Regions from separate parts of the Streptomyces sp. NPDC001868 genome, predicted to be linked through region 1. Evidence: riboswitches for the same ligand, from Rfam matches in the RefSeq annotation. Region 1 holds a riboswitch; each other region holds the start of a gene.
The links. A riboswitch is a leader RNA that binds a small molecule or an ion and turns the genes downstream of it on or off. The one in region 1 is predicted to bind cobalamin.
Positions count from the first base shown of each region.

Region 2: linked by a shared signal. The riboswitch ahead of ABT147_RS27735 (CbtA family protein) and the one ahead of ABT147_RS21210 (cobalamin biosynthesis protein) in region 1 are both predicted to bind cobalamin.
Region 3: linked by a shared signal. The riboswitch ahead of ABT147_RS10885 (ribonucleoside-diphosphate reductase subunit alpha) and the one ahead of ABT147_RS21210 (cobalamin biosynthesis protein) in region 1 are both predicted to bind cobalamin.

Region 1 covers NZ_JBEOYO010000017.1:63,006-72,431, reverse strand. The annotation lists gene ABT147_RS21220 (putative cobaltochelatase) at 1-1,169, opposite strand, end outside; gene ABT147_RS21215 (cobyric acid synthase) at 1,348-2,865, opposite strand; gene ABT147_RS21210 (cobalamin biosynthesis protein) at 2,862-3,833, opposite strand; cobalamin riboswitch at 3,941-4,070, opposite strand; gene ABT147_RS21205 (hypothetical protein) at 4,393-4,704, shown strand; gene ABT147_RS21200 (hypothetical protein) at 4,748-4,969, opposite strand; gene ABT147_RS21195 (inorganic phosphate transporter) at 5,001-6,251, opposite strand; gene ABT147_RS21190 (lysozyme) at 6,485-7,234, opposite strand; gene ABT147_RS21185 (class II aldolase/adducin family protein) at 7,434-8,165, shown strand; gene ABT147_RS21180 (alpha/beta hydrolase family protein) at 8,254-9,381, shown strand.
Region 2 covers NZ_JBEOYO010000027.1:4,490-13,915, forward strand. The annotation lists gene ABT147_RS27725 (heavy metal translocating P-type ATPase) at 70-2,388, opposite strand; gene ABT147_RS27730 (heavy-metal-associated domain-containing protein) at 2,502-2,795, opposite strand; cobalamin riboswitch at 2,948-3,101, shown strand; gene ABT147_RS27735 (CbtA family protein) at 3,145-3,414, shown strand; gene ABT147_RS27740 (DUF5134 domain-containing protein) at 4,158-5,018, opposite strand; gene ABT147_RS27745 (hypothetical protein) at 5,386-5,676, shown strand; gene ABT147_RS27750 (DUF6153 family protein) at 5,924-6,355, shown strand; gene ABT147_RS27755 (multicopper oxidase family protein) at 6,432-8,060, shown strand; gene ABT147_RS27760 (hypothetical protein) at 8,156-8,893, opposite strand; gene ABT147_RS27765 (hypothetical protein) at 9,098-9,426, opposite strand, start outside.
Region 3 covers NZ_JBEOYO010000007.1:60,920-70,345, forward strand. The annotation lists gene ABT147_RS10855 (carbon starvation CstA family protein) at 1-2,039, shown strand, start outside; gene ABT147_RS10860 (YbdD/YjiX family protein) at 2,020-2,220, shown strand; gene ABT147_RS10865 (DUF3311 domain-containing protein) at 2,388-2,666, shown strand; gene mctP (monocarboxylate uptake permease MctP) at 2,663-4,288, shown strand; gene ABT147_RS10875 (nucleoside hydrolase) at 4,643-5,632, shown strand; gene ABT147_RS10880 (GNAT family N-acetyltransferase) at 5,730-6,236, shown strand; cobalamin riboswitch at 6,300-6,435, shown strand; gene ABT147_RS10885 (ribonucleoside-diphosphate reductase subunit alpha) at 6,558-8,981, shown strand; gene ABT147_RS10890 (ribonucleotide-diphosphate reductase subunit beta) at 8,981-9,426, shown strand, end outside.

The DNA of each region.
Region 1 (9,426 bases):
TGAGCACCACTGTCGCCGCTCTGCGGCCCCTCGGACTCCGGAGCGGGCGGCTGCCCACCACCGGGCCCGTCGGGATCGGGGTCGGGGTCGGGGTCGGGATCGTCGTCCTGCGAGTCGGTCGAGTCGGTCGAGTCGTTCGGGTCCTGCGAGTTCTGCGGCGGTTCCGCGTACTCCTCCAGCGTCTCGTCGAGCTTGTCCTCGTCGAGGCCGGGCGCGTCGAACGGGTTCCGGCGTCGCCTGTGCGGCAGCGCGAGCAGTGCGGCCTGCCGCACATCGTCCGCGAGCACCTCGGTCCGCCCGGCCCACGCGGCGAGCGCGGTCGCCGTCCGGGCCATCACGATGTCGGCCCGCATCCCGTCCACCTCGAAGGCCGCGCAGGTCGCCGCGATCTGCCGCAGCACCCCGTCGCCCAGCACCACCGACGGCAGCAACTCGCGTGCGGCGACGACCCGTTGCCGTACGTCGGCCTCCTCGTCCGCCCAACGGGCCGCGAAACCCGCCGGATCGTCGTCGTAGGCGAGCCGCCGCCGGACGACCTCCACCCGCTGGTCCGGCTCCCGCGAGGCGGCGACCTCGACGGTCAGCCCGAACCGGTCGAGCAACTGCGGCCGCAGCTCGCCCTCTTCGGGGTTCATCGTCCCGACGAGCAGGAACCGCGCGGCATGCCGTACGGAGACGCCCTCGCGCTCCACGTACGAGGCGCCCATAGCCGCCGCGTCGAGCAGCAGGTCGACCAGGTGGTCGTGGAGGAGGTTGACCTCGTCGACGTAGAGGATGCCCCGGTGCGCGTCCGCGAGCAGGCCCGGCTCGAACGCCTTCACGCCCTCGGAGAGCGCCCGCTCGATGTCGAGGGCGCCGACGAGCCGGTCCTCGGAGGCGCCGACGGGCAGTTCGACCATGCGGGACGGCCGGGTCTCGAACGCCGGTTCGTGCGGCCCGTCCGGGCACGCGGGGTCCGGATTCGTGGGATCGCAGGAGAACCGGCACCCGACGACGACCTCCACCTCCGGCAGCAGCGCCGCGAGCGCCCGCACGGCGGTGCTCTTGGCGGTGCCTTTCTCGCCGCGCACGAGCACACCGCCGATGCGCGGTGAGATGGCGTTGAGGAGCAGGGCGAGTTGCAGGTCGCCCTGCCCGACGACGGCGGTGAAGGGGAAGTGCGAGCTCACGCGTTGGTCCCTCCTACGGGTGAATGGGTGAGACGGGGGTGGCTTGGTGGCTCATGGGCGATCAATCTGGTGCCGTGCTCCCTGCCCGAGCGGGGATGGCCCGGCCATGTCGCCTCGCATGGGCGGCGTTCTCGTCTGCTCCCCGCGCCTGCGGGGATTGCCGGAGACAGGGGCGCCCTCATCCGGGCACCCCCGGCGCCCCCGGCGGCACGAACGGCAACCCCGCCGGCGCCCCCGACTCGATGAGCCGCCACAGCGCGTCCGTGTCCGCGTGTTCCTCGATCAGATCGCCGAGCCGGTCCAACTGCTCCTCGCGCAGCGCGGCGAACGAGGTGTCGGCGGCCGGTACGAAACGGCGCCCCGAAGCGGCGGCCACCTCGCGCAGGAAGGCCCGCCGGAACCCGTCCGACTCCAGCGACCCGTGCCAGTGCGTGCCCCAGGTCTGCCCGACCCGACAGCCGTCCAGGAAGGCTTCCCCGCCCAGCACTTCGGCGACCCCGTGATGGATCTCGTACCCCTCGACCCGCTCCCCGAGGGCCTCACCGACGGGCCGCGTCAGCGTCTTCTCCTCGGCGAACCGCACCCGGACGGGAAGGACTCCCAGCCCCTCCACCCGCCCCCGCCGGCTCTCGACGTCGTCCTCGATGTGCTCCCCGAGCACCTGGAACCCGCCGCAGATCCCGAGCACCGGCCGCCCCTCCGCCGCACGTCGCAGGACGGCGTCAGCGAGGCCCCGCTCCCGCAGCCACTCCAGCGCCCGGACGGTGCCCCGGGTCCCCGGTACGACCACGAGGTCGGCGTCGGCCAGTTCCTCGGCCCGGTCCACGAACCGTACGACGACACCGGGTTCGGCGGCGAGCGCGTCCACATCGGTGAAGTTGGACATCAGCGGGACCGCGCACACGGCGACCCGCAGCACGTCCTCCCCGACGGGCGGCGCGACGTTCGACTCCCGGACCGTCCCGCGCAGCGAGACCCGCAGTCCGTCCTCCTCGTCGATGCCGAGCCCGTGCCGGAACGGCAGCACCCCGTACGTCCGCCGTCCGGTGAGCCCGTGCAGCATGTCGAGCCCCGGCTCCAGCAGGGAGACGTCGCCCCGGAACTTGTTGACGAGGAACCCGGCGACGAGCGCCTGGTCCTCGGGCGAGAGCAGCGCGACGGTCCCGAAGAAGGACGCGAACACGCCCCCACGGTCGATGTCGCCGACGACGAGCACGGGAAGCCCGGCGTTCCGGGCGATCCCCATGTTGACGATGTCGGTGCGCCGGAGATTGATCTCGGCGGGGCTGCCGGCCCCCTCACAGATCACCGCGTCGTACGTGCTCCGCAACTCGGCGAGACACTCCAGCACGGTCCCGAGCAGCCGCTGTTGCCGTCCGCCGTGGTACCCGCGCGCACTCATCTCCCCGACGGGCTTGCCCAGCAGCACCACCTGACTGCTGCGCTCACCCCCGGGCTTCAGCAGCACGGGGTTCATGAGCGCGGTGGGCTCCACCCGGCAGGCCTGCGCCTGCATGGCCTGGGCCCGCCCGATCTCCGCGCCCTCCTTCGTCACGAAGGAGTTGAGCGACATGTTCTGCGCCTTGAACGGCGCGACCTTGACGCCCTGCCGCACCAGCCACCGACAGATCCCGGCGGTGACGACACTCTTCCCGGCATCGGAGGTCGTCCCGGCGACCAACAGCCCGCCACTCATCCCTGACTCCTCGACCGCCGCGCCGAGCGCCCCGCGACGCGCCCCCGCAGCACCGCCGCACCCGCACCGACCCCCAACGCGAGCCAACTCACCCGCCGGGACAGCCGCACAGCCCGCTCGATGTCCCCCACGACGACGGCCCGCCCCTCCCCATTCAGCACCGGCCGATGCTCGACCCGCCCCCCGTACGACAACGTGCCCCCCAATCGCACTCCGAGCGCCCCCGCGAACGACGCCTCCACCGGCCCCGCGTTGGGACTCGGATGTTTCCCCGCGTCCGCCCGCCAGGCCCGTACGGCACCCCGGGCGTCCCCGCCGACGGCGGCGGCCAGCATCGCGGTCAGCCGGGCACCCGGCCAGCCCACGACATCGTCGAGCCGCGCGGAGGCCCAGCCGTACCGCCGATACCGCTCCGACCGGTGCCCGACCATGGCGTCCAGCGTGTTGACGGCCCGGAACCCCACAAGCCCGGGCACACCCGCGACGGCCCCCCACACGAGCGCCCCCACCACCGCGTCGGAGGTGTTCTCGGCGACGGACTCCACGACGGCCCGCGCGATCCCGTCCGCGTCGAGCGCCTGCGGATCCCGCCCGCACAGATGAGGCAACCGGGCACGAGCGCCCTCAAGATCCCCGGACTCCAAGTACCGCCCGACGGCCCGAGCCTCGCGCCCGAGCGAGGTCCCCCCGACAACGGCCCAGGTGGCGGCGGCGGTCAGGGCGACGGAGGCCGTACGCGACGGCCGTACGGCGGACGCGGCGGCGGCTCCCAGCGCCACGGCGCCGCCCGCGCACACCGCGGTGTGCAGCGCGCCCCACCCCCGGTGGTCCCGCCACAGCACCCGCTCCACGGCACCGGCGGCCCGCCCGAACGCGGCGACCGGATGCCCCCGGCGCGGATCGCCCAGCAGCAGATCACCGAGAAGTCCGGCGGCGGCGCCGTACGCGAACACGCGATCGGCACGCATCGGTTCAGCCGTTCACGGGGTCGGGCAGGGACCGGGCGTCGAGCCCCGACGGGCAGCCGCGCATGGCGCACATGGCGATGTGTCCTCACTCAGGGTGTCCACGCCCTGGTTCGACGAGACCGACGGCGAGAGTTCCTGGCTCCCGGGAAGGGCTTCGAGAAGCTCCCCCGGTGACAGTGGCGGGACCGCGCCGGACTCGCACCGGCTTCCTCTCCTGCCGTCGTACATGGCCCCGGCAGTCCACCACGCCCCCGGAAGACCCGTCAACTTGCTGTTGACCTGCGGCGCAGCGGTGTGCTGAGGCCCACACCGCCGAAATCCCGTCAGACACCCGAATCGGCTCCTTCCGCGCTCTTCCCCGATGCCCGGGCCGGGAACACCTGAGGGAACGACAGGAAGTGGCCGCCGGGCCGAGCGCGTCATGGTTCGTGACGCGAACTCACACAGTGACGCGCTGCTCGTCTACCGCTACGCGCCGTGGTGTGGTTTTCTGGCGGGGCTTGTGGACCCGGGAGCGGGCGGATCGTGAAGTTCCGCCCGGGGGACGGGAGGTGCGCACATGGCAGACCGAGCGAGGGGAACCGCCTCGGCACGCACGGGGAAGTCGGACGCCTGGCGAGAACGGGTGACCGAGGCCGCCCCACTGGCTCTCTTCTGCTCCGTGATGGGCGTGCTGTCCGTCGGAGCGGGCGCCCTGGCCGGGCTTCTGGTGCCGGGCGGTGATGTGCGGGCCCTGGTCTGGCTGGTGGTGACCGTCCTCGGTGCCGCCGGGGCCGGCCTGTGGTGGGGACTGACCCCGGTCACGGAACGGCTCCGGGTCCTGAACCGGGCGCTGGGGGAGGCGCGGCCCCGAAGGCCGCACCACCGCTGACGAGGCCGCCCCACGGCCCCGAAGGGCCGTGGGACTTCCGGGCTCAGGTCATGATGAGCGAGATGCCGTACGCCACTGCCGCCGCGCACAGCGCGAAGCAGACGTACGCCCCGGTGGTCGCGAGCGCCACCGAGTCGCCCCGGGTCGACGCCTCCTCCCGCTTGGAGAGGCCGACGATGCCCAGGGTGAAGAGGCCGACGAGGGCCACGGTGACCACGAGGCTGACTCCGAAGACGGAGCCGAGGGCTGCCCAGTCGATGTGCATGGTGGTGATCTTCCTCAGGGGGTCGCGGGGCTCAGACGGCGGGCGTCGGCGTGGACGCGTTCGCGGAGGCCGTGGTCTCGGCGGCGGGGGCCGGGATGGTCGCCGTGAGGTCCTCGGTCACGGTGCCGGCCGGCGGCGGTGTCACGGCCGCCATCGCCGTGGTCACCACGCCCGGCGACTCCTCGGCGTCGTTCACGTTGGTGTGGTCGATGACCTCACGGCGTGAGACCACCCAGATCGCGGCGCTGGAGGCGACGAGGAAGACCGCGACGACGGCGGTGCCCCAGCTGCCGAAGGACGTCACCCACTCGGCGAGCGCGGCGACCAGCGCGGCGGCCGGCAGCGTCAGACCCCAGGCGACGAACATCCGGGTCGCGGTGGACCAGCGGACCACCCCGCCCTTGCGGCCGAGGCCCGCGCCCATCACGGCACCGGAGACCGAGTGCGTGGTGGAGAGCGAGAAACCGAGGTGCGAGGAGGCCAGGATGACCGTGGCCGCGCTGGTCTGGGCGGCGAAGCCCTGCTGCGGCTGGAGGTCGGTCAGGCCCTTGCCCATCGTGCGGATGATGCGCCAGCCGCCGAGGTAGGTGCCGAGGGCGATGGCCGCGCCGGCGGAGACGATGACCCACACCGGCGGGTCGGAGTCGGGCGCGAGGGCGCCGCCGGCCACCAGGGCGAGGGTGATGATGCCCATCGTCTTCTGGGCGTCGTTCGTGCCGTGGGCCAGCGAGACCAGACCGGCGGAGGCGATCTGTCCGGCGCGGTAGCCCTTGCCGGAGGCCTTCTCGCTGGTGTGCCGTCCGAGCCGGTACGTCAGCCGGGTGGCGAGCAGCGCCGCGACACCGGCGACCAGCGGGGCGGCGACGGCGGGGATCAGCACCTTGGTGACGAGCACGTCACCGTGGACCGAGCCGACGCCGACCGAGGCGATGGTGGCGCCGATGAGGCCACCCATCAGGGCGTGCGAGGAACTGGAGGGGAGCCCGACGAGCCAGGTCAGCAGGTTCCAGAGGATGGCGCCCACGAGCGCCGCGAATATGACCTCTGGCTGTATGCCGGACTCGTCGACGAGCCCCTTGGAGATGGTGTTGGCGACCTCTATCGAAAGGAACGCGCCGACAAGGTTGAGCACGGCGGACATGGCCACCGCGACCTTGGGCTTCATGGCGCCGGTCGAGATGGTGGTGGCCATCGCGTTGGCGGTGTCGTGGAAACCGTTCGTAAAATCGAACGCAAGCGCGGTGATGACCACGATCGCGAGGATCAGCGAGAAGTTTTCCATTTACCCGGTCTTCTTTTGGATGTCAGTGGCACGTGGACCGTAGGCAACCTGGGTGAACGGAAGATGAACTGGGACGGGCGCGGGGGTGTAGTGAATGCGGTGCCGCCGTTCCGCTTGTGTGTCGGCGGATGTGTCGAGCTCGACGGAGCGGCGGCCTGGCGTTCGAACTGAGGCGGAATGCCGAGGTCCGGTGGCTCTTCGCCCCTCGGCGGACACCCGCGCCCCTCGGTGCGTCACCCCTTGGCGAACTCCTTCAGCCGGCCCGTCGAGCCGTTGAAGAGATTCTGGTCACCCGGCAGGCTCCCGCTGCCGTTGTCGTACTGCCAGATCGTCCAGAACTTCCACCCCGCCGGGAGCTCCCCGGCCCCCGAGGAGTCGTACCGGGCCAGCCACAGCGCGTGGTTCCGGCCGAAGGCCGCGCTGTTGCCGGTGCAGGTCTTCCACCAGTGCGTGGTCGTGTAGATCACCGGACGGCGGCCCGTGAGGCGCTTGACCTCGTCGCTGAACGACGCGATCCAGCCGACCATCCGGCTGTCGCTCAGTCCGTAGCACTTCTTCTTCTTGTCGTACGGGTTGTACTCGATGTCGAGGGCCGGCGGCAGCGTCCGGCCGTCCGCGCGCCAGCCGCCGCCGTTGTCGACGAAGTAGCGGGCCTGGGCCTTGCCGGACGACCGGTTCGGCACCGCGAAGTGGTACGCGCCGCGGATCAGGCCCGCGCCGCGCGAGCCGTCGTACTGCTGGCCGAAGTACGGGTTGCGGTAGGTGGTGGACTCGGTCGCCTTGACGTAGACGAACTCGGCGCCCTTCGACCTCGCGCTCGACCAGTCGACCTTCTTCTGGTGCGAGGAGACGTCGTGCCCCTTGGGCTTGGCGGCGGCCGAGACGGGGATCTCGGCGAGCGCGGTTCCCCCCAGGGCGAGTGCCGCGACGGAGGCGGCGAAGGCGCGGTTGCGACGACGGGACGGCTGAAGAGTTCGGGCCATTGGTTTCCCCCCGGAATGGCTGTTTGTGCGACAAAACATCCGGAGGCTACTGGAAGATCACCGAATCCCGGTCGATCACCGGCCAATCACCAACACCGGGCGATGTATGCGTACATGGGCTCTTCCGGAGGCCCGCTCTCGGTCCTGCAGTGCCCGCGCCCGGGACCCGGCGACGCGATCCGCCTGGCAGGATCACGGCATGGCTGAGCAGCGGAGCGGCACCCGGGACGAGCGGGACGCGGGTGGGGATTCTCGGGGTGCGCGAACCGTACGGCGGCGGGGCGTGCCGGACGACGTGGCGCGCGCGTGGGACGAACTCGTCGCGACGGCCCGCCGGACGGTGGCCGACGGTCTGGTCGTCGGCACCTCCGGCAACGTGTCCGTACGCGTCGGGGACACCGTCCTGGTCACACCGACGGGAGTGCCGTACGACCGCCTGGCCCCGGACGACGTGACGGGCGTGGACCTCTCCGGCCGGCAGGTCCTCGGCACGCTCCGCCCGACGAGCGAACTCCCCATGCATCTGGCGATCCACACCACCACCGACGCCCGTGCCGTCGTCCACACCCACGCCGTCCACGCGACGGCCGTCTCCACCCTCGTGGACGAGCTGCCGCTGATCCACTACATGTCCGCGGCCCTCGGCGGACCCGTCCGCGTCGCTCCCTACGCGACCTACGGCACCCCCGAGTTGGCCGAGAACATGCTCCGTGCCTTGACGGAACGCACGGCTTGCCTCCTCCAGAACCACGGCACGATGGCCTACGGGAACACGCTCTCCGAGGCCTACGACCGCACGACCCAGCTCGAATGGATGTGCAGGGTCTGGCTGACGGCCTCCTCGGTCCCGGGCCTCGCCCCGCACCTGCTCACCGGCGAACAGCTGAGCGAGGCGGGCGAACGGCTCCGGGGGTACGGCCAGCCGGGGTGAGGCGCCTCCGGCACCAGGTCCGCACTGCCGTCACCCCCGTCACCCCCGCCCACTGGCCCCCGACGGAGTCCGCCAGGACACTGGTCCCGTGGGTCCAGTCAAAGCAGCAGTCGCCGCCGTCGGAGTCGCGTTCGCGGCCGGCGCGGCCAGTGTCGCCGCGGGCCGGCTGGCGAGCGATGTCGCGCTGAAGGCGCCGCCGGGCGAACCGCTGCCCACGGAACCCCGGCTGACCGTGCACTCCACCGCCGCCGGCCGTATCGCGCTGACCCGGGCCTTCGCCTCCCAGCGTCCCGGCACCTACGGCCTCACCGGCACCGGCTCCCACGCGGTCGTCGGCAACGTCCTGGACGGCGCCCCGCACGCCCCCGACACGGTCGTGCGCCGTCTGGAGCGCGTCACCCACGGCACCCTGGAGCCGGGGGACAAGGTCCGGCTCACCCCCTGGCTCCACCTCGGCGACCCGCGGACCGCCCTCGGCCTCGACCACGACGACATCGGGATCCCCGGCGAACTCGGCACCCTGCCCGCCTGGTTCGTGCCCGCCGCCCGGGACACCTGGGTGATCGCCGTGCACGGCCTCGGAGCCACCCGCGAACACACCATGAACGTCATGGAGTTCCTGCACCGCCACCACTTCCCGGTGCTCGCCCTCGCCTACCGCGGCGACCCCGGCGCACCCCGCTCCCCGGACGGCCTGGGCCACCTCGGCGAGACCGAGTGGCGCGACGTCGACGCGGCCGTCCGGTACGCCGTCAGGTCCGGCGCCGAGCGGGTCGTCCTGCACGGCTGGTCCACCGGCGCCACCATGGCCCTGCGCGCCGCCACGCACTCCGCGCTGCGCGACCGCGTCGCCGGACTCGTCCTGGACTCCCCGGTCCTCGACTGGACGGCCACCCTGCGCGCCCTCGCCGCCGCCCGCCGCACCCCCGGCGCCCTGCTGCCCCTCGCGGTCCGCGCCGCCCAGGGCCGCACCGGACTGCGCGCCGGCCCCGCCGGCCAGGAGGCAGTCCCCTCGGGGCTGAGGGCGCCGACCCTGCTCTTCCACGGCCCCGACGACACCGTCGCCCCCTGGGGCCCCTCCCGCCGCCTCGCCGCCCTCCGCCCCGACCGGGTCACCCTCCGCACGGTCCGCCACGCCCCGCACGGCGCCATGTGGAACGCGGACCCCACAGCCTACGAAGAGACCCTGCGCCGCTTCCTGACCCCGCTGATGTAGCTGATGTAGACGTTCGCGGAAACCTCTCAGCCCCTCCGGCATACT
Region 2 (9,426 bases), on a different contig from region 1:
GCGGTTTCCGCACGGCGAGGCGCGCGACCGGAAAGGCCGCGCGCCTCGCCAGTGGGCGTCTTGTCATATCTACTTGAAGGACCGCAGCCGCAGGCTGTTGGTCACCACGAACACCGACGAGAACGCCATCGCGGCGCCCGCGATCATCGGGTTGAGCATGCCGAAGGCGGCGAGCGGCAGGGCCGCGACGTTGTAGCCGAATGCCCAGAACAGGTTGCCCTTGATGGTGGTCAGGGTCCTGCGGGAGAGCCGGATGGCGTCGGCGGCCACCCGCAGGTCACCGCGTACGAGAGTCAGGTCGCCTGCCTCGATCGCCGCGTCCGTGCCGGTGCCCATGGCCAGGCCGAGGTCGGCGGTGGCGAGGGCGGCCGCGTCGTTGACGCCGTCGCCGACCATCGCGACCGTACGCCCCTCGCTCTGCAGCCGCTTGACGACGTCGACCTTGTCCTGGGGCAGGACCTCGGCAATCACCTCGTCGATGCCGACGGCCTTGGCGACGGACTCGGCGACGAGTTGGTTGTCGCCGGTCAGCAGGACGGGCGTCAGGCCCAGACAGCGCAGCTCGGCCACTGCCTCGGCGCTGGTGTCCTTGATCGCGTCGGCGACGGTGAGGACGCCGCGTGCCTTGCCGTCCCAGGCTACGGCGATCGCCGTACGTCCTTCTGCCTCTGCGGCGGCCTTGGCCTCGGCAAGCTCCTGGGGCAGCTCGATGACCCTCCCCCACTCTCGGCTTCGCTCGAGTGGGGGGACCCCCATCTTGAGCAGCTTCTCGCGGCCGACGAGCACCGCGTGTCCGTCGACGACGCCCTGCACGCCGAGGCCGGCGACGTTCTCGAAGTTCTCCGGGACCGGCAGACTTCCGGCTCGCTCGGCCGCCCCGGCTGCGATGGCCTGGGCGATCGGGTGCTCGGAAGCGTGCTCCAACGCGCCTGCCAGCCGCAGCAGTTCGCCCTCGTCCACGCCCGGTGCGGTGAACACGTCCTGGAGGGTCATCCGGCCGGTGGTGACCGTGCCCGTCTTGTCCAGGACGACCGTGTCGACGCGGCGGGTGGACTCCAGGACCTCGGGGCCCTTGATGAGGATGCCGAGCTGGGCGCCGCGCCCGGTGCCGACCATCAGGGCGGTCGGCGTGGCCAGGCCCAGGGCGCAGGGGCAGGCGATGATCAGGACGGCGATGGCGGCGGTGAAGGCGGACACGGTGTCGCCGGTGGCTCCGAGCCAGACTCCGAACGTGGCGACCGCGATGAAGATGACGACCGGTACGAAGATCCCGGAGATCCGGTCGGCGAGCCGCTGCACCTCGGCCTTGCCGTTCTGCGCGTCCTCGACGAGCTTCGCCATCCGTGCGAGCTGGGTGTGCGTGCCGATGCGGGTCGCCTCGACGACGAGCCGGCCTCCGGCGTTGACGGTGGCGCCGGTGACGGCGTCCCCTACGGTCACGTCCACCGGCACCGACTCGCCGGTCAGCATGGAGGCGTCCACTGCGGAAGCGCCCTCGACGACGGTGCCGTCGGTGGCGATCTTCTCTCCGGGCCGTACGACGAAGCGGTCACCGACAGCCAACTGGCCAACGGGGATGCGTACTTCCTGGCCCCCGCGCAGCACCGCGACGTCCTTGGCGCCCAGCTCCATGAGCGCCCGCAGCGCCGCACCCGACTTCCTCTTGGCGCGAGCCTCCAGATACCGCCCGGCGAGGATGAACGTGGTCACTCCGGCCGCGGCCTCCAGGTAGATGGAGGAGGAGCCGTCCCCGCGGGAGATGGTGAACTCGAAGCCGTGGCGCATGCCCGGCATCCCGGCGTGTCCCCAGAACAGCGCCCACACCGACCAGCCGAGCGCGGCGAGTGTGCCGATCGACACCAGCGTGTCCATGGTGGCGGCGCCGTGCCGGGCGTTCGTCCAGGCGGCCCGGTGGAAGGGGAAGGCGCCCCAGACGACGACGGGAGCCGCCAGGGTCAGAGACAGCCACTGCCAGTTGTCGAACTGCAGAGCCGGAACCATCGCCATCAGAACGACAGGCACGGTGAGCACCAGCGAGATGTACAGGCGCTGCCGCAGGGTCAGCAGTTCACCGTCCGCCGCCGGAGCGGTCTCTCCCTCGCGCTCTTCGGTGATGGCGGAAGCGGGCGGGGGTGGCTCCTCGGCGGTGTAGCCGGTCTTCTCGACGGTGGCGATCAGGTCGGCGACCTCGACGCCCGCCGGGAACGAGACCTTCGCCTTCTCGGTGGCGTAGTTGACGGTAGCGGTGACGCCGTCCATACGGTTGAGCTTCTTCTCGATGCGGGCGGCGCACGAGGCACAGGTCATGCCGCCGATGGAGAGCTCGACCTCGGCGGCGGGCGCGGGCGCCGTGCCGGTGAGTGTCTTCTCGGGAGCCGTGCTGGTCATGGGCTTATCTCCAGGGGGAGGCCGGGACGTACGGCGTCCGTATCAGCGGAGCGGTACGTCCCGGCGCGGGAGGAATTCGCTGTCCGGGGCCTTGGGCGGCCTCGAAGGGAGCGTCAGGCGCGGCCGACGAGCTCGTACCCGGCCTCGTCGACGGCGGCGCGGACGGCCTCCTCGTCGAGTGGGGCGGCGGAAGTGACGGTCACCTCGCCGGTGTCGGCGACAGCGTTGACCGCGGTGACGCCGGCGAGCGCGGAGATCTCCTGGGAGACCGCGCCCTCGCAGTGGCCGCAGGTCATGCCGGTCACCTTGTAGCTGGTGGTGACGCCGACGCCCTGGACATCGACCGTGTCACCGGAGCCGCAGGATCCGCAGCAAGAGCCGGAGCTGGAGTTCGTCTCAGTGGTCATGGCTACTTCCTCAGGGTGTGGATGCGTGAGTCGTCCTGCGCGGGAGAGGCGTTGTTCCCCGTCCTCTCCCACGGACGCCAACACTATACCCCCTAGGGGTATTCTCCCCAGTGTGGCGCTGCCCGCTCGGTCTGGTCGGTGCGATCCGTCTACCGCTAATGTGCTTAGTAGGTGTCGCGACGTGCGGCGAACAACTTCACATCGAAGCGACGGTGAGCAGGAACCCGGTGAGAATTCGGGGCGGTCCCGCCACTGTGACCGGGGGTGCCCCGGGAGTCGGACGCTGACCCGTCGTCCTCCTGAACTGGTCGTCCACCCGCTGCGAGACGGCCTGATCGCCGCCGCGGCCGTGAGCCTGGCACTGGTCGCGTTGGACGCGGTGTTCTTGGACCAGGGCGCGCTGCTGTCACCGATGCTGGGCAAGATCGCGACATCGGCCAACTACATTCACGAGTTCGCCCATGACGGCCGGCACCTACTCGTCCGCTATCCGGCCAACCCGCCGGGGGCGGGCGATCCGGGGACGCTCGACACCCGGGTGAACGCGTGGCTCGCCGCCATGGCGATCGGAGTGATCGCCGTCGCCCTGGCCTGGCGCGTCCATCGGTGGCTGGAGTAGCACGGTCGTCCCGCGCCGCTGTGCCAGCTGGCTGTGACGGCCATCGTGCTGGCCGCGCTGGCGTCGCTGTTCGCCCTGCCGGACAGCCCTGACGCGGTGACCGCCCCAGCCGCGCTCGTGTGGGACTTCAGGGTGCTCTCGGCCGCCTCCATGGGTCTGCTCTGGGGCGGGCCGGCCGTGGCTTCGGGTTGCTCGGGGTGGGGGCGGCCCATGCCCGGACGACGGCGAGCGTGCGTACGGCGGCCGCGCCTGTCGCCTGACGCCCAGGTGGGATGACCTCGGTCGTCGCACCCGCGAGATGTCCGCGTCGACCGAGTCCTTGATGGCTCAACGGACGATCAGGGTGCCTTTCATCTCCGGATGGAGGGTGCAGACGAAGCCGTACTCGCCGGCCTCGGAGGGGGCGGTGAAGGTCCCGGATTCCCCACCGGCGATGTTCCCGGTGTCGAAGGCATCGCCGTCCGTGGCTGTGAGGAGTGCACGGCGGAGTCCTTGTTCACCACGGCGACGTTCTCGCCCGGCCGCACTTCCGGACCAGCCGGGCTGAACGCGAAGTCCTCCATCGTGATGCGGAGCGCGCCTGCGGACTTGATGAAGGAGGCGCTGACGAGATGGCGGGGCTGGGCGAGGTCGGAGAGGAGTCGTCGTCCCCGTTGGCGCAGGCGGTCGCGAACAGCAGGGCGGCGATTGCCCCAAGAGCCAGTGGGGCGGCACGGCGGCGGCGATGCAGTGGCCAGGAGGCCTCACACGGCCATCATCAGCAACATCGCGGACATGGTCCCGCCCATGCCGATGTGGGCCGCCAGCGCAGCGTCGGGCGCGGCCCCGAGTTTGCGGCGCCGCCCGTGGCCCGTTCGCTGTGCTGTCCGTGCCCTCTCCCACGCCGAGATCGTCAGCGAGGCCAGGAAGACCAACACCGTGTCCGGCATGGCCAGCAGCCAGCGGCCCAAACTGCGTGAGCTCGAACCCCGGCTGCCCCGGCCGGTGCCCCGGACCTTGGCCCACACGGACGCGCCGACCGACAGCAGGAAGTACACGGCGAGGGCCACGACCAGGAACCGCCACACCGAAGTGGACCCGGCGGAGGCGGTGGCATCGGCTGCGGTGTGCGTCATGCCGTGCGTGTCCGCCCCATGCGTGGACCCCATACCCTCCATGGACTCCATGCCGGCCATCTCATGCGTGTGCGTCGCGTTCGCCGTGTTCTCCATGCCCGGCATGTGCGCCATCGAGTGCCCGCCGCCCAGGGCGAGCACCGGTCCGGACGAGGTGCTTGTCATTGCGAGCGTCATGATCACCATGCCGGCACTACCGACGATGAGGTGGACCCAGTGCCGACCGTGCTTCCATCCGCCTTCGCGCGCGTGCCTGGCCGCCATCGCGACGCCTCCGAGCCCGAGGAGGGCGAATGCCCCTGACCACCACATGCCGTAGTCCGCATACCAGGCGACGGTCGCGGGCAAGGCCATCGCGGCCATGCACAGCCCCATCAACAGGTCGCCTCCGGCCGCGAGCCGGGTCACGCCGCTGGTGGTCACCAGGCGGACCGCGCTGACGGCGGCCACCAGGGCGGAGACCAGCGCGATGGCCCAACTGAGAGCCATGGTTCCCATCTTCACCTTCCCGATCGTCCGAACACGGCCGGACTGCGCTGCCGACGCAGCCTCGCCGCACAGAGCACTCGTGGGCGTCTCTTGGGCTGCCAACTGCTAGTGCCCTTAGTACGTCCCGGGGTTGGAGAGCGTTCAGGGTGCCAGTGGGATTTCGCGGCGCGGCGACGCGGAACTGCGACTTCAGCATTGCTAAGTGATGTCGGTCACGCTATGAGTGCGAGTGGGACACCATGCTGGGACGCCATGCGCGACGTCCGTCGTTCGTCAGACCGCTGGAAGCCGTGGAGACGACCTGCGGCGGAGAAACGCAAGCCGCGCCGCTGGTCGCGGCAGCCAGCGAACAGGGGGGATCAACGTCGTGCGTCTGTCGCGCCCGAGCCTGAGCGTCGTCCGTAGGCCGCGGCTACTGCCGCGTACCCGCACAGGGCAGCGGCGGCTGGTGCGGGCGGTCGCCCTGTGCCAAGAGCCGGGCGTCCACTCGTACGGGCTCAGCGCGGTCGACCACCACGACGCGGTCTGGTGCTACGGCGCCACCCGCGAACTGTTCGCCGCGGGCAAGGCGTCCCAGGATGCGGCGTTCGAGCCGGACCCCCAGTTCCTCGGGCCGGGGGGGGCGGGTGTGGCGCGGGCGCTGGTCCACGACCGGTGATGACGTGAGGTATCCCGCTGGTTCACGGGTTGTTGGGTGTGCCAGACTTGCTCCTGGTGCTACTAATGGATTTCGTAGCATCATCGAACCCTTCGGGCGGGTGGCCGTGGGCGGTGCAACAGGAAGCGGCGCGCAAGTGCCGGTATTGCCCACGGCCACCCCTCCGTAACCACGGCTGTCGACCAGGCATTAGGGTACCCCCTGGGGGTATGATGCTGATTCGGTGAGCACGGCACAGGTGGAGGGCATGGCTATTCGGTCAGCTGACAGCGGCGGCATAGCCGCCCGCTGGGCCTACGGGGTGCTTCTGACCTGGTGCGTCACGCTGGCCGTGCTCGTTCACCACGAGACGACCGCAATGAGCGTCACGTCGATGCCGAGCGCAGCCCATGGCCTGATGCCCCGGACGGCCCATGCCGCTCATGTGATGCCGGAGGAGACGGCGCCGGCGGTCTCGGGCCACTCCTCGCACAGCGCCGACGTCAACGGAGGGTGCTTCACTCCCGGGACGCAGCACTGCGCCACGGGGAGCGTCTCCTCCGTACAACTCGCCGTACCCGCCTCGGTCGCGTTCGATCCACTGGCGAACCCGCGTCAAGCCCTGACCGAACACGCGCCTGGCGCCGCGGTCGGCCGAGCCCCGCCCGATCTGTCTGTCCTCTCGCAACTGCGCATATAGGCCGCGCCGGACGGCGCGCGATGTGCCGTTCCCTCCGCGACCACGTCGGCAGTTTCGAATCAGAGGACACAACGCAATGAACAGCATCGACCGTCGCTCCATCCTGCTCGCCGGGCTGGGAGTCGCAGGCGCAGGAGCACTCGCTGCCTGCACCGACGCGAGTGGCACCGGCAGCGGCAACACCTTGGTCAACCCTTCCGCCTCGGCAGTCGCCGCCAAGGAGAAGAAGCGCAAGAGCACGGGACGCGAGCAGAAGCTCACCCTGACCGCCGCGTCCGCGAGGATCGACCTGGGCGGTGGCGTCATGCCCAGGACGTGGGCCTTCGACGGACGCACCCCGGGCAAGGAGGTGCGCCTCTCCGTCGGTGACACCCTGGTCGCCGAGCTGTCGAACCAGCTCCCGGACAAGACGGCCACGTCGATCCACTGGCACGGCATCGCCCTGCGCAACGACATGGACGGCGTGCCGCCCGCGACCCAGACCGCCGTCCGGGCCGGCTCGGCCTTCACCTACAAGTTCGTCGCCGACGCCCCCGGCACCTATTTCTTCCACCCGCACGTCGGCGTCCAGCTCGACCGAGGCCTGTACGCGCCGCTGATCGTCGAGGACCCCAAGGAGGCCCTCGCGTACGACGACGAGTGGGTCGTCCTCCTCGACGACTGGGTCGACGGCGTCACCGGTACCCCCGACGAGGTCTTCGCCGAAGTCAGGCAGGGCATGGGCGGCATGCACACAGGGGACAGCGGCAGCTCGGGCTCCGACGGCATGGAGGGCCATGACATGGGGAGCATGAACATGAACATGAACATGGACATGGGGGAATCCGCGTCCCCATCGGCTTCCGCCTCGTCCGGCGGCGGGTCGATGAAGTTCATGTTGATGGGCGCCGAGAGCGACCTGCTCGGCGGTGACGCCGGTGACGTGAACTACCCGCACCACCTGATCAACGGCCGGGTGGCCACCGACCCGGACGTCTACACCGGCAAGCCCGGCAAGAAGGTGCGGCTGCGCATCATCAACGCGGGCGGGGACACCGCGTACCGGGTGGCCCTCGGCGGCCACAAGCTGACCATCACCCACACCGACGGCTTCCCTGTCGAGCACCAGGAAGTGGATGCTTTGCTGGTCGGCATGGGTGAGCGTTACGACGTCCTGGTCACCCTGGGCGACGGGGTCTTTCCACTCGTGGCCGTGGCCGAGGGTAAGAACGCGAACGGCCTGGCTCTGGTGCGCACCGGCTCGGGGAGCGCGCCGAAAGCGACTGTCCGCCCGAAGGAACTCGACGGCATGATCATGACGGCTTCTCAGCTGCGGGCGGCCGATGGCGTTCGCCTGAAGTCCGCCAAGACCGACGTCACACACGAGATCAAGCTGACCGGTGGCATGGAGAAGTACGACTGGGCCATCAACGGCACGCCGTTCGACATGAACGACCCCGAGGCGAACCCGATCGTCATCGAGGAGGGCCAGCGAGTACGGCTCGACTTCGTCAACGACACCGACATGTGGCACCCGATGCACCTGCACGGCCACACGTACCAGCTCGGAGCGGCCGGCCCGCGCAAGGACACCTCGATCGTGCTGCCGAAGAAGAAGCTGTCCGTCTTCTTCGACGCCGACAACCCGGGCCAGTGGATGCTGCACTGCCACAACGCCTACCACGGCGAGGCCGGGATGATGGCGAACGTGGCCTACAAGGCCTGACACTCCGCTGACTCCGGCCAGGGCCCACGGGGGCGCGGCCGCCGCTGCCGTACCGGGAACGCCCGGTACGGCAGCGGCCTTTCCGCATTAGGCGGTCAGTGGCCGTGGCCGTCCTCCGCGTGACCGGGTTCGGCCTCGGTGGTCGCACTGGATTGCGGTGCGGGGGAGGACTCGGAGGCGGGAGCGGAGGACTCCTTCTCGGTGCTGTGCTCGTCGGATTCCTCCTCCGTGGCGTCACCGTGGCTGTGCCCGCTCTCACCGGAAGGCTCGCCCAGTCCGTCCGCCACCGCGCGCAGGCCGAAGAAGCTGACGGCGGCTGTGAGGAGTACCGCGAGGCCCATGGGGCCGAAGATGCGGCGCCAGGAGGACTCCGCGTCCTTCAGTACGAAGGCGATGAAGGAGACAGTTGTCCCCAAGGGGACCAGGACGGCGCCCCGGTCCGGGAAGTCCTCGAAGTGCTGCAGGCCGCCGCTGAGCATGCCGATGCCGAACGAGAGCATCAGGGAAGCCACGATGACGAGGACCGAGCGACGCAGCGTGGGCCGGTCGGCGGCGAGCAGGAACTCGTTCACCACCGTCGCGGCCAGGAAGACCAGGACGCCGACGACGGCGATCTTCGTGTACCGGGCCGGGTCCAGCGGGTGGTGCACCACGGCGCCGCTGATGAGGCCCGCGCCGACGAAGTACAGCACGTATCCGATGTAGCGGCCCGCGAGCGGGGCCGGCCTGCGGGCGCGCCGCCGTCCGCGAGCGCGGCGGGCGGCCGCTCGGCCACCACCGGGGCGCGGTTGCTGGGGTGCTGAGGGCGTGGGGCGGTCGGTGACGAGAGACAAGGCGGGGCCTTTCAGCGGCTCGAAGTCGCGGGAGAAACAGGGAGGGCAGGCGTGGCCAGGCATGGCTGAGACGCTTGGTGCCAGGCTCAGGCCGAAGGGCGCGGGTCGTCGCTGGCCTGCCGACTCAGGGCGCACGAAGCCCTTCATGGAACGGGAACAGGCAGGAGTGGGCAGCGGCCCGGCAGGGGGATGTGTCCGGTTCGCCTAAATGCGCAGTACGGATGACGCGCGAAGTGACACGGTGTCCGGGCCCGCGTTGACGGCATACGAGCCGGAGCGAGGCAACAGACGGCAGGGTTCGGTCACTTCGAGCGGTGATGTGCTGGGTGGAGGCACGTCGAACGGGCCACTCGGCTGGCTCGGCGCGCAGTTGTGCGCGGAGCTCGCGGACTCGTCGTCCTCGTGCTGGCCGTTCTCGTGCTCGCCGTGATCGGGTTCGGCGGAGGACTCCGGTTCGTCGGCACTCAGCGACGTCGTGATGCCTGCCTCAAGATGCCCGGCGGCACTCTCTCCGTGGAGGCCGTGGGTGAACA
Region 3 (9,426 bases), on a different contig from region 1:
CCTGGATGGTCGCCGCCGCGCTGGGCTCGTACGCGATCGCCTACCGCTTCTACGCCAGGTTCATCGCGTACAAGGTCCTCAAGGTCGACAAGACCCGGGCCACCCCGGCGGAACGCCTCGACAACGGCATCGACTTCCATCCGACCGACCGCCGGGTGCTGCTGGGCCACCACTTCGCGGCGATCGCGGGCGCGGGGCCGCTGGTCGGGCCCGTACTCGCGGCGCAGATGGGCTATCTGCCCGGCACGATCTGGATCATCGCGGGCGTGATCTTCGCGGGCGCGGTCCAGGACATGGTGGTGCTGTTCTTCTCGACGCGCAGGGACGGCAGGTCGCTCGGCCAGATGGCCCGCGAGGAGATCGGCCCGTTCGGCGGGGCCGCCGCGCTGCTCGCCGCCTTCGCCATCATGATCATCCTGCTGGGTGTGCTGGCGCTGGTCGTCGTCAACGCCCTCGCGCAGTCGCCGTGGGGCACCTTCTCCATCGCGATGACCGTCCCGATCGCCCTGCTGATGGGCTTCTACCTGCGGGTTCTGCGTCCGGGCCGGGTCGCGGAGGTCTCGCTGATCGGCGTCGGCCTGCTGCTGCTCGCGCTGGTGGCGGGCCGCTGGGTCGCGGAGTCCTCGTGGGCGGAGACCTTCACGCTCGCGCCCTCCACCCTGGTGATCTGGCTGGTGGCGTACGGGTTCATCGCCTCGATCCTGCCGGTGTGGATGCTGCTCGCGCCCCGCGACTACCTCTCCACCTTCATGAAGATCGGCACGATCGTGCTGCTCGCGCTGGGGGTCGTCTTCGCCCTGCCGACACTGCGGATGCCCGCGGTGACGGACTTCGCCTCGCGCGGCGACGGCCCGGTCTTCGCGGGCTCGCTCTTCCCGTTCGTCTTCATCACCATCGCCTGCGGGGCGCTCTCCGGCTTCCACTCCCTCATCTCCAGCGGTACGACGCCGAAGATGATCCAGAAGGAGACGCAGGTCCGGATGATCGGCTACGGCTCCATGCTGATGGAGTCGTCCGTGGCCGTGATGGCACTGATCGCCGCCTCGATCATCGACCCGGGCCTGTACTTCGCGATGAACGCGCCCGCCGGGGTCATCGGCGACACCGTGCAGAACGCCTCGCAGGTGGTGAGCGGTTGGGGTTACTCGATCTCGCCGGAGGAGCTGGCGGCCGCCGCGAAGAACGTCGAGGAGGCGTCCCTGCTGTCCAGGACCGGCGGCGCGCCCACGCTCGCCGTCGGGGTCTCGGAGATCTTCTCGCAGGTGACGGGCGACGGGCTTCGGGCCTTCTGGTACCACTTCGCGATCATGTTCGAGGCGCTGTTCATCCTGACCGCCCTCGACGCCGGCACCCGCGTGGGCCGGTTCATGCTCCAGGACACCCTCGGCAACGTCTACCGACCGTTCAAGGACATCAGCTGGAAGCCCGGCCTGATCATCACCAGCGCGATCGTGTGCGGGCTGTGGGGCTACTTCCTGTGGGTGGGCGTCCACGAACCGCTCGGCGGGATCAACCAGCTGTTCCCGATCTTCGGCATCTCGAACCAACTGCTCGCGGCGGTCGCGCTGACGGTCTGCACGACGCTGCTGGTGAAGTCGGGACGCCTGAAGTGGGCCTGGATCACGGGCGTTCCGCTGGCCTGGGACGCGACGGTCACCCTGACGGCCAGCTACCAGAAGGTGTTCTCCAGCGACCCGCGCGTCGGCTTCTTCAAGCAACGCGGCGTCTACCAGGACGGCATCGACCGGGGCGAGGTCATCGCCCCCGCCAAGAGCATGGACGACATGCACACCATCGTCACCAACTCCACGGTCGACGGCGTGCTGTCGGCCGTCCTCGCCCTGCTGATCATCGTCGTGATCGCGGACGCCGCACGCGTCTGCGTACGGCATGTCCGCCGCCCCGCGCTGTCCACGCTGAGCGAGGCCAAGTACGTCGAGTCGAAGATCGTCGCCCCCGCCGGGCTGATCCCGACCAAGGAGGAGAAGGAAGAGGAGGCGACGGCACGTGCTGCGGTCGGTGCTGGGCAGGGCGGCTAGGGCGGCCAGGGGCGTGCGCTGGTACGTACGGGAGCTGACCGACGAGTCCGCGTACGACCGCTATGCGGAACATCTGCGCACACACGACCCCGACGCGCCGGTGCCGACCCGGCGGGAGTTCGAACGCATGCGGATGGACCGCCAGGAAGCGGACCCCCGGCAGGGGTTCCGCTGCTGCTGAACCCACCGCCGAACCCGCTGAACACACAACCTCCGCATCCGATATCCGGACTGGGGGTTCCATACGACGGAACCCGTCCCTTACATTTCCTGCGCGTTAAGCAGGTGATCAGTGGTGACCGGTGCGGTCACCAGTGCGGTGATCAGCGAGGGGACGGAAACCGGGACATGTCGGAAGCGCCTGAAGTGAGACCACCAGGGCCACCGGTGGTGACACCTGTCAGGGTGGTCATCGCCCTGTGCCTGTTCACCCCGTTCGTGGCGATGCTCTGGGTCGGCTCGTACGCCAAGACGGACCCGGCGTTCATCGGCATCCCCTTCTTCTACTGGTACCAGATGGCCTGGGTGCTCATCTCCACCGCGCTCACCGCCACCGCGTACGTCCTGTGGCAGCGTGACCAGCGGGCCCGTAGGTCCGAGACCAAGGACGGGGGTGCCGCGCGGTGAAGGACGGCGTGAACGGCGTGGCACTCGCCGTCTTCATCTTCTTCTTCCTGGCCGTCACGGTCATGGGCTTCCTGGCCGCGCGCTGGCGCAAGGCCGAGAACGACAGCCTCGACGAATGGGGCCTGGGCGGGCGGTCGTTCGGCACCTGGGTCACCTGGTTCCTGCTCGGCGGCGACCTCTACACGGCGTACACCTTCGTCGCCGTCCCCGCGGCCATCTACGCGGCGGGCGCGGCCGGCTTCTTCGCGGTGCCCTACACGATCCTCGTCTACCCGCTGATCTTCACGTTCCTGCCCCGCCTGTGGTCGGTCTCCCACAAGCACGGCTATGTGACGACCTCGGACTTCGTACGGGGCCGCTTCGGCTCCAAGGGCCTGTCCCTTGCGGTCGCCCTCACCGGCATCCTGGCGACGATGCCCTACATCGCCCTCCAACTCGTCGGCATCCAGGCCGTGCTGGACGTGATGGGCGTGGGCGGCGGCGAGAACACCAACTGGTTCATCAAGGACCTGCCGCTGCTGATCGCGTTCGGTGTCCTGGCGGCCTACACCTACTCCTCCGGTCTGCGGGCGCCCGCGCTGATCGCGTTCGTGAAGGACACCCTGATCTACATCGTCATCGCGGTGGCGATCATCTACATCCCGATCAAGCTCGGCGGCTTCGACGACATCTTCGCCAAGGCCGGCGAGGCGTACAGCCAGACCAACCCGGCGACGGACAAGCCGCGCGGCTCCCTCGTCCCCGGTGACGCCAACCAGTGGACGTACGCGACCCTGGCCCTCGGCTCGGCCCTGGCGCTCTTCATGTACCCGCACTCGATCACGGCGACGCTGTCGTCCAAGAGCCGCGAGGTCATCCGCCGCAACACCACGATCCTGCCCCTGTACTCCCTGATGCTGGGCCTGCTCGCCCTGCTGGGCTTCATGGCGATCGCGGCCGGGATCCAGGTGCAGAACGGCCAGCTGGCGATCCCGCAGCTGTTCGAGACGATGTTCCCGGACTGGTTCGCGGGCGTCGCCTTCGCGGCCATCGGTATCGGTGCGCTGGTCCCCGCGGCGATCATGTCCATCGCGGCGGCGAACCTCTTCACCCGCAACATCTACAAGGACTTCATCAAGCCGGACGCCACGCCCGCACAGGAGACCAAGGTCTCCAAGCTGGTGTCCCTGCTGGTGAAGGTCGGCGCCCTCGCCTTCGTCCTCACCATGGACAAGACGGTCGCCATCAACTTCCAACTGCTGGGCGGCATCTGGATCCTCCAGACCTTCCCGGCCCTGGTCGGCGGCCTCTTCACCCGCTGGTGCCACCGCTGGGCACTCCTCGCGGGCTGGGCGGTCGGCATGCTGTACGGGACGATCGCCGCGTACGGGGTGGCCTCGCCCACGCAGAAGCACTTCGGGGGCTCCTCGGCGGAGATTCCCGGGATCGGTGAGATCGGGTACATCGGTCTGACGGCGTTCGTGCTGAACGTGGTCGTCACGGTCGTGCTGACGTTCGTCCTGCGGGCCGCCAACGCCCCCGACGGCATCGACGAGACCCGGCCGGAGGACTACACGGCGGACGCGGGCGACGCGGGCGTCCAGGTGGAACTGCCGCCGGCGACGGCGGGGTCGAGCCACTAGGTTCGCGTACCGGATTCCGGGGCGGCGCGGGGTGTCTTTCGCCCCCGCCGCCCCTACCCGTCCCATCCCCCAGGGGCGGTGCCCCTTCGACCCCCTTCGCGCTCCGCGCGGGATGGGTGGGTGAGTGAGTGCGGGTCCGGTGGGGGCTGGTCGCGCAGTTCCCCGCGCCCCTGAAAAAGCAGGGGCTGCGCCCCTCGCTTTTCGCCCCGAAAGGGCCGGAGGCCCTTAAGGGGCGCGGGGAACTGCGCGAGAAGCCCCACGCACCGGCACCTTGGGGGTCGAAGGGGCGCAGCCCCTGTTGGATGGGACGGGTAGGGGCGGCGGGGGCGAAACCCATCCGGCTACGCTGGCCGCGTGACCGCTCGCACCCCGATCGTCCTGGACAGCGACCCCGGCATAGACGACGCCGTAGCCCTGCAGTACCTGCTCGGCACGGACCTGTGGGACCTCAAGGCCTACACATCGGTCGGCGGCAACCTCCCGGCAGCGGCCACATACGCCAACGCCCGCGCCCTGACCCGAGCCCTCCGCATCGACGCCGACGTCCCCGTACACAGAGGCACGGGCCGCCCCCTCTCCCGCCTCCCCTACCGAGAGGCCTCCGCCTTCCACGGCCCGGCGGGCCTCGGCGACGAAACCCTCCCCGACTCGACGGCCCCGCACCCCACGGAGTCGTCCGCACAGGCCCTCCTGCGGCTCTCCCGGGAGTACGAGGGCGAGCTGACCCTCTGCGCGACCGGCCCGCTCACGAACGTGGCCGTCGCCCTGCTGGAGGACCCGGACTTCGCCCGCCGCATCGGCAGGTTCGTGTTCATGGGCGGCGCCGCCCACGTCCCGGGGAACATCACCCCGGTCGCCGAGTTCAACATCTGGGCCGACCCGGACGCCGCCGAGATCGTGCTCTCCTCCGGCATCCCGTTCACCATGGTCGACCTGGACGCCTCGCACCGCTGGCTGTTCCGTCCCGCCGACCTCGCCGCGCTGGAGGCCGCGGGCCCGGGCGCGGCCCTCGCCGCCCGGCTGATGCGTACCTACATGGACGCCTACACCCGCCACGGCGGCGACGGCACCTGCCCGCTGCACGATCCGCTGGCCGTCGGGGTCTGCGGGGACGAGGCGTTCATCGAGGCGGCCGAGGGGGCGGTCGTCGTGGAGTGCGCGAGCGAACTCACGCGCGGCCAGACCGTGTTCGTGCCGGCCGCCGCCCACCGCGTCCACTACTCCGAGTCCCCCGCCCTGACCGCCCGTCTCGGCGCCACGGGCCGCGTCGCCCTGGGGCCGGGCACACGCGACTTCAGCAGGGACTTCGTGGCGACGCTGCCGCGGTGGCCTGCGGTGGGCTGAGCGGAACACACCCGTCCGGGTCGGATCATCGGACAAGTCTTCGCCCCTGTGGACAACTGCGGGCCCCGCTCCCGCCCGCTGATGCACACTGCGACGCATGGACATCACGATCAGGCCCGTGGCCCCGGACGAGTACACCACCCTCGGCGAGACCACCGCGCAGGCTTACCTCGGCGACGGACTCCTGGACTTCGGGGAGAGCGATGCGTACCTCGTCGAGCTGCGCGACGTGGCGAAGCGGGCCGCAGCGGCCGAGGTGCTCGTCGCCGTGGCGGACGGCCGGGTGCTCGGCGGTGTGACCTTCGTCCCGGCGGGCGGCCCCATGGCCGACATCGCCCGTGCGGGAGAGGCCGAGATACGGATGCTCGCGGTCGATCCGGAAGCGCGTGGGCGGGGTGTCGGCGAGGCCCTCGTGCGGGCCTGCGTGGAGCGCGCCCGGGCCGTGGAGGGCTGCGTCCGCGTGGTGCTGTCGACCCAGCGGAGTATGCACGCCGCCCATCGCGTCTACGAACGCCTGGGCTTCACCCGCACACCGGAGCGCGACTGGAGACCTCTCCCCGACCTCTACGACCTCACGCTGATCACCTATGAGTTGACGCTCTGACACCCTGCGAAGTCGATGGCGACACAACATGTGGGGGTGCCACCGCGCCCCGGCACTAGATGTATGCTCATGCTCGCTGTCGCCGCAGGGGAATCCGGTGCGAATCCGGAACTGTCCCGCAACGGTGTACTCGCGTGCGTACATCTCCATTTGCGCACGCCTGTTCAGTCCGAACACCTGCCGACAGCGCACCCGGCCGTCCGGTCCGGGTGCCTGACGTCCGGGCCTCGTGGAATGGGCCGGTGGACGCGACGCCGCGTGCGCTCGTGTGCTGCCGCCTGCCCTCCGCAAGGCCCCTTGCCGAGCGAGGGAGAGCCCCACGTGACCATCGCGCCAGCCGACCCGGTTTCAGCCGATTCGGTTTCAGCCGACCTGGCTTCAGCCGAACCGGCGACGGAGACCGACGGTCCCGGGACCGCGTTGCTGCGGACCCTGACCGAGCTGACCGTCGACCTCCCCGACGCCGATCCCGGCCGGGTCGCCGCCGCCGCGTTGCGAGGCCGGTCCTCGCGTGCGGCCTCCGCCGAGATGATCGTGGAACTGCGAGAGCTGGCCACGGAAGCGGCCGCGGGACTCATCTCCGAGGACCCCGCCTACTCGAAGCTGGCGGCCCGGCTGCTGGCCATCGGCATCCGCGCCGAGGCCGCCTCGCAGGGGGTCACGACGTTCACCGAGTCCATCGCCGTCGGCCACCGGGAAGGTCTCGTCGCCGACCGCACGGCGGAGTTCGCCCGTGTGCACGCCGGGCGTCTCGACGCCCTGATCGACCCGGCCGGCGACGACCGCTTCGGCTACTTCGGCCTGCGCACCCTCCACAGCCGCTATCTGCTCCGGCACCCGATCACCCGCAAGGTCATCGAGACGCCCCAGCACTTCATGCTGCGGGTGGCGAGCGGCCTCGCCGAGGACGACACCTCCCGTGCCGTCGACGAAGTCGCCGCGCTCTACCGGCTGATGAGCCGCCTCGACTACCTCCCCTCCTCCCCCACGCTCTTCAACTCCGGTACGCGCCACCCCCAGATGTCGTCCTGCTACCTCCTGGACTCCCCGCTGGACGAGCTGGACTCCATCTACGACCGCTACCACCAGGTGGCCCGCCTCTCGAAGCACGCCGGCGGCATCGGCCTGTCGTACTCCCGCATCCGCTCGCGCGGTTCGCTGATCCGGGGCACCAACGGGCACTCCAACGGCATCGTGCCGTTCCTGAAGACCCTGGACGCCTCGGTGGCGGCCGTGAACCAGGGCGGCCGGCGCAAGGGCGCCGCGGCGGTCTACCTGGAGACCTGGCACTCCGACATCGAGGAGTTCCTTGAGCTGCGCGACAACACCGGTGAGGACGCCCGGCGTACGCACAACCTGAACCTGGCGCACTGGATCCCGGACGAGTTCATGCGCCGGGTCAACGCCGATGAGCAGTGGTCGCTGTTCTCGCCGTCCGACGTGCCCGAGCTGGTCGACCTGTGGGGCGAGGAGTTCGAGGCCGCGTACCGCGCGGCGGAGGCGAACGGCCTGGCGAAGAAGACCATCCCCGCCCGTGATCTGTACGGCCGCATGATGCGCACCCTCGCGCAGACCGGCAACGGCTGGATGACCTTCAAGGACGCGGCCAACCGCACGGCCAACCAGACGGCCGAGCCGGGCCATGTCGTCCACTCCTCCAACCTCTGCACGGAGATCCTGGAGGTCACGGACGACGGCGAGACGGCGGTCTGCAATCTGGGCTCGGTGAACCTGGGCGCCTTCGTGGACCGGGCGACGGGCGACATGGACTGGGAGCGGCTGGACGAGACCGTCCGCACGGCCGTCACCTTCCTCGACCGCGTCGTCGACATCAACTTCTATCCGACCGAGCAGGCGGGCCGCTCCAACGCCAGGTGGCGCCCGGTCGGCCTCGGCGCGATGGGTCTCCAGGACGTCTTCTTCCAGCTGCGCCTGCCCTTCGACTCCCCGGAGGCGAAGGCGCTGTCCACCCGGATCGCCGAGCGCATCATGCTCGCCGCGTACGAGGCCTCCGCCGACCTCGCCGAGCGCGGCGGCCCGCTGCCGGCCTGGGAGAAGACCCGTACGGCCCGTGGTGTGCTGCACCCCGACCACTACGGCGTCGAGTTCACCTGGCCGGAGCGCTGGGCGGCCCTGCGCGAGCGCGTCGCGACGACGGGCATGCGCAACTCCCTGCTTCTCGCGATCGCGCCGACGGCCACCATCGCGTCCATCGCGGGTGTGTACGAGTGCATCGAGCCGCAGGTGTCCAACCTGTTCAAGCGCGAGACGCTGTCGGGCGAGTTCCTCCAGGTCAACTCGTATCTGGTGGCCGAGTTGAAGAAGCTCGGAGTGTGGGACGCGCAGACCCGGGAGGCGCTGCGCGAGTCCAACGGCTCGGTGCAGGGCTTCACCTGGGTGCCGCAGGACGTCCGCGACCTGTACCGCACGGCCTGGGAGATCCCGCAGCGCGGCCTGATCGACATGGCCGCCGCCCGCACCCCGTATCTGGACCAGTCCCAGTCGCTGAACCTGTTCCTGGAGACGCCGACCATCGGCAAGCTCTCCTCGATGTACTCGTACGCCTGGAAGTCGGGCCTGAAGACGACGTACTACCTGCGCTCCCGCCCGGCGACCCGTATCGCCCGCGCGGCCCAGGCCCAGGCCCGGCAGCCCGAAACGACCATCCCCGTCCAGCAGGCCGGCTCGGAAGACGCCGTCGCCTGCTCCCTTGAGAACCCCGAGTCCTGCGAGGCCTGCCAGTAATGTCCAGCGACCAGAACCTGCTCGACCCCGGCTTCGAGCTGACTCTCCGTCCCATGCGCTACCCGGACTTCTACGAGCGCTACCGGGACGCGATCAAGAACACCTGGACCGTCGAGGAGGTCGACCTCCACTCGGACGTCGCCGACCTGGCGAAGCTGTCCGAGGGCGAGCAGCACATGATCGGCCGGCTGGTCGCGTTCTTCGCGACGGGCGACTCGATCGTGGCGAACAACCTCGTGCTGACCCTCTACAAGCACATCAACTCCCCCGAGGCGCGGCTCTATCTGAGCCGCCAGCTCTTCGAGGAGGCCGTGCACGTCCAGTTCTATCTGACGCTCCTGGACACCTACCTGCCCGACCCGGAGGACCGGACGGCGGCCTTCGCGGCGGTGGAGAACATCCCCTCCATCCGCGAGAAGGCGGAGTTCTGCTTCAAGTGGATGGA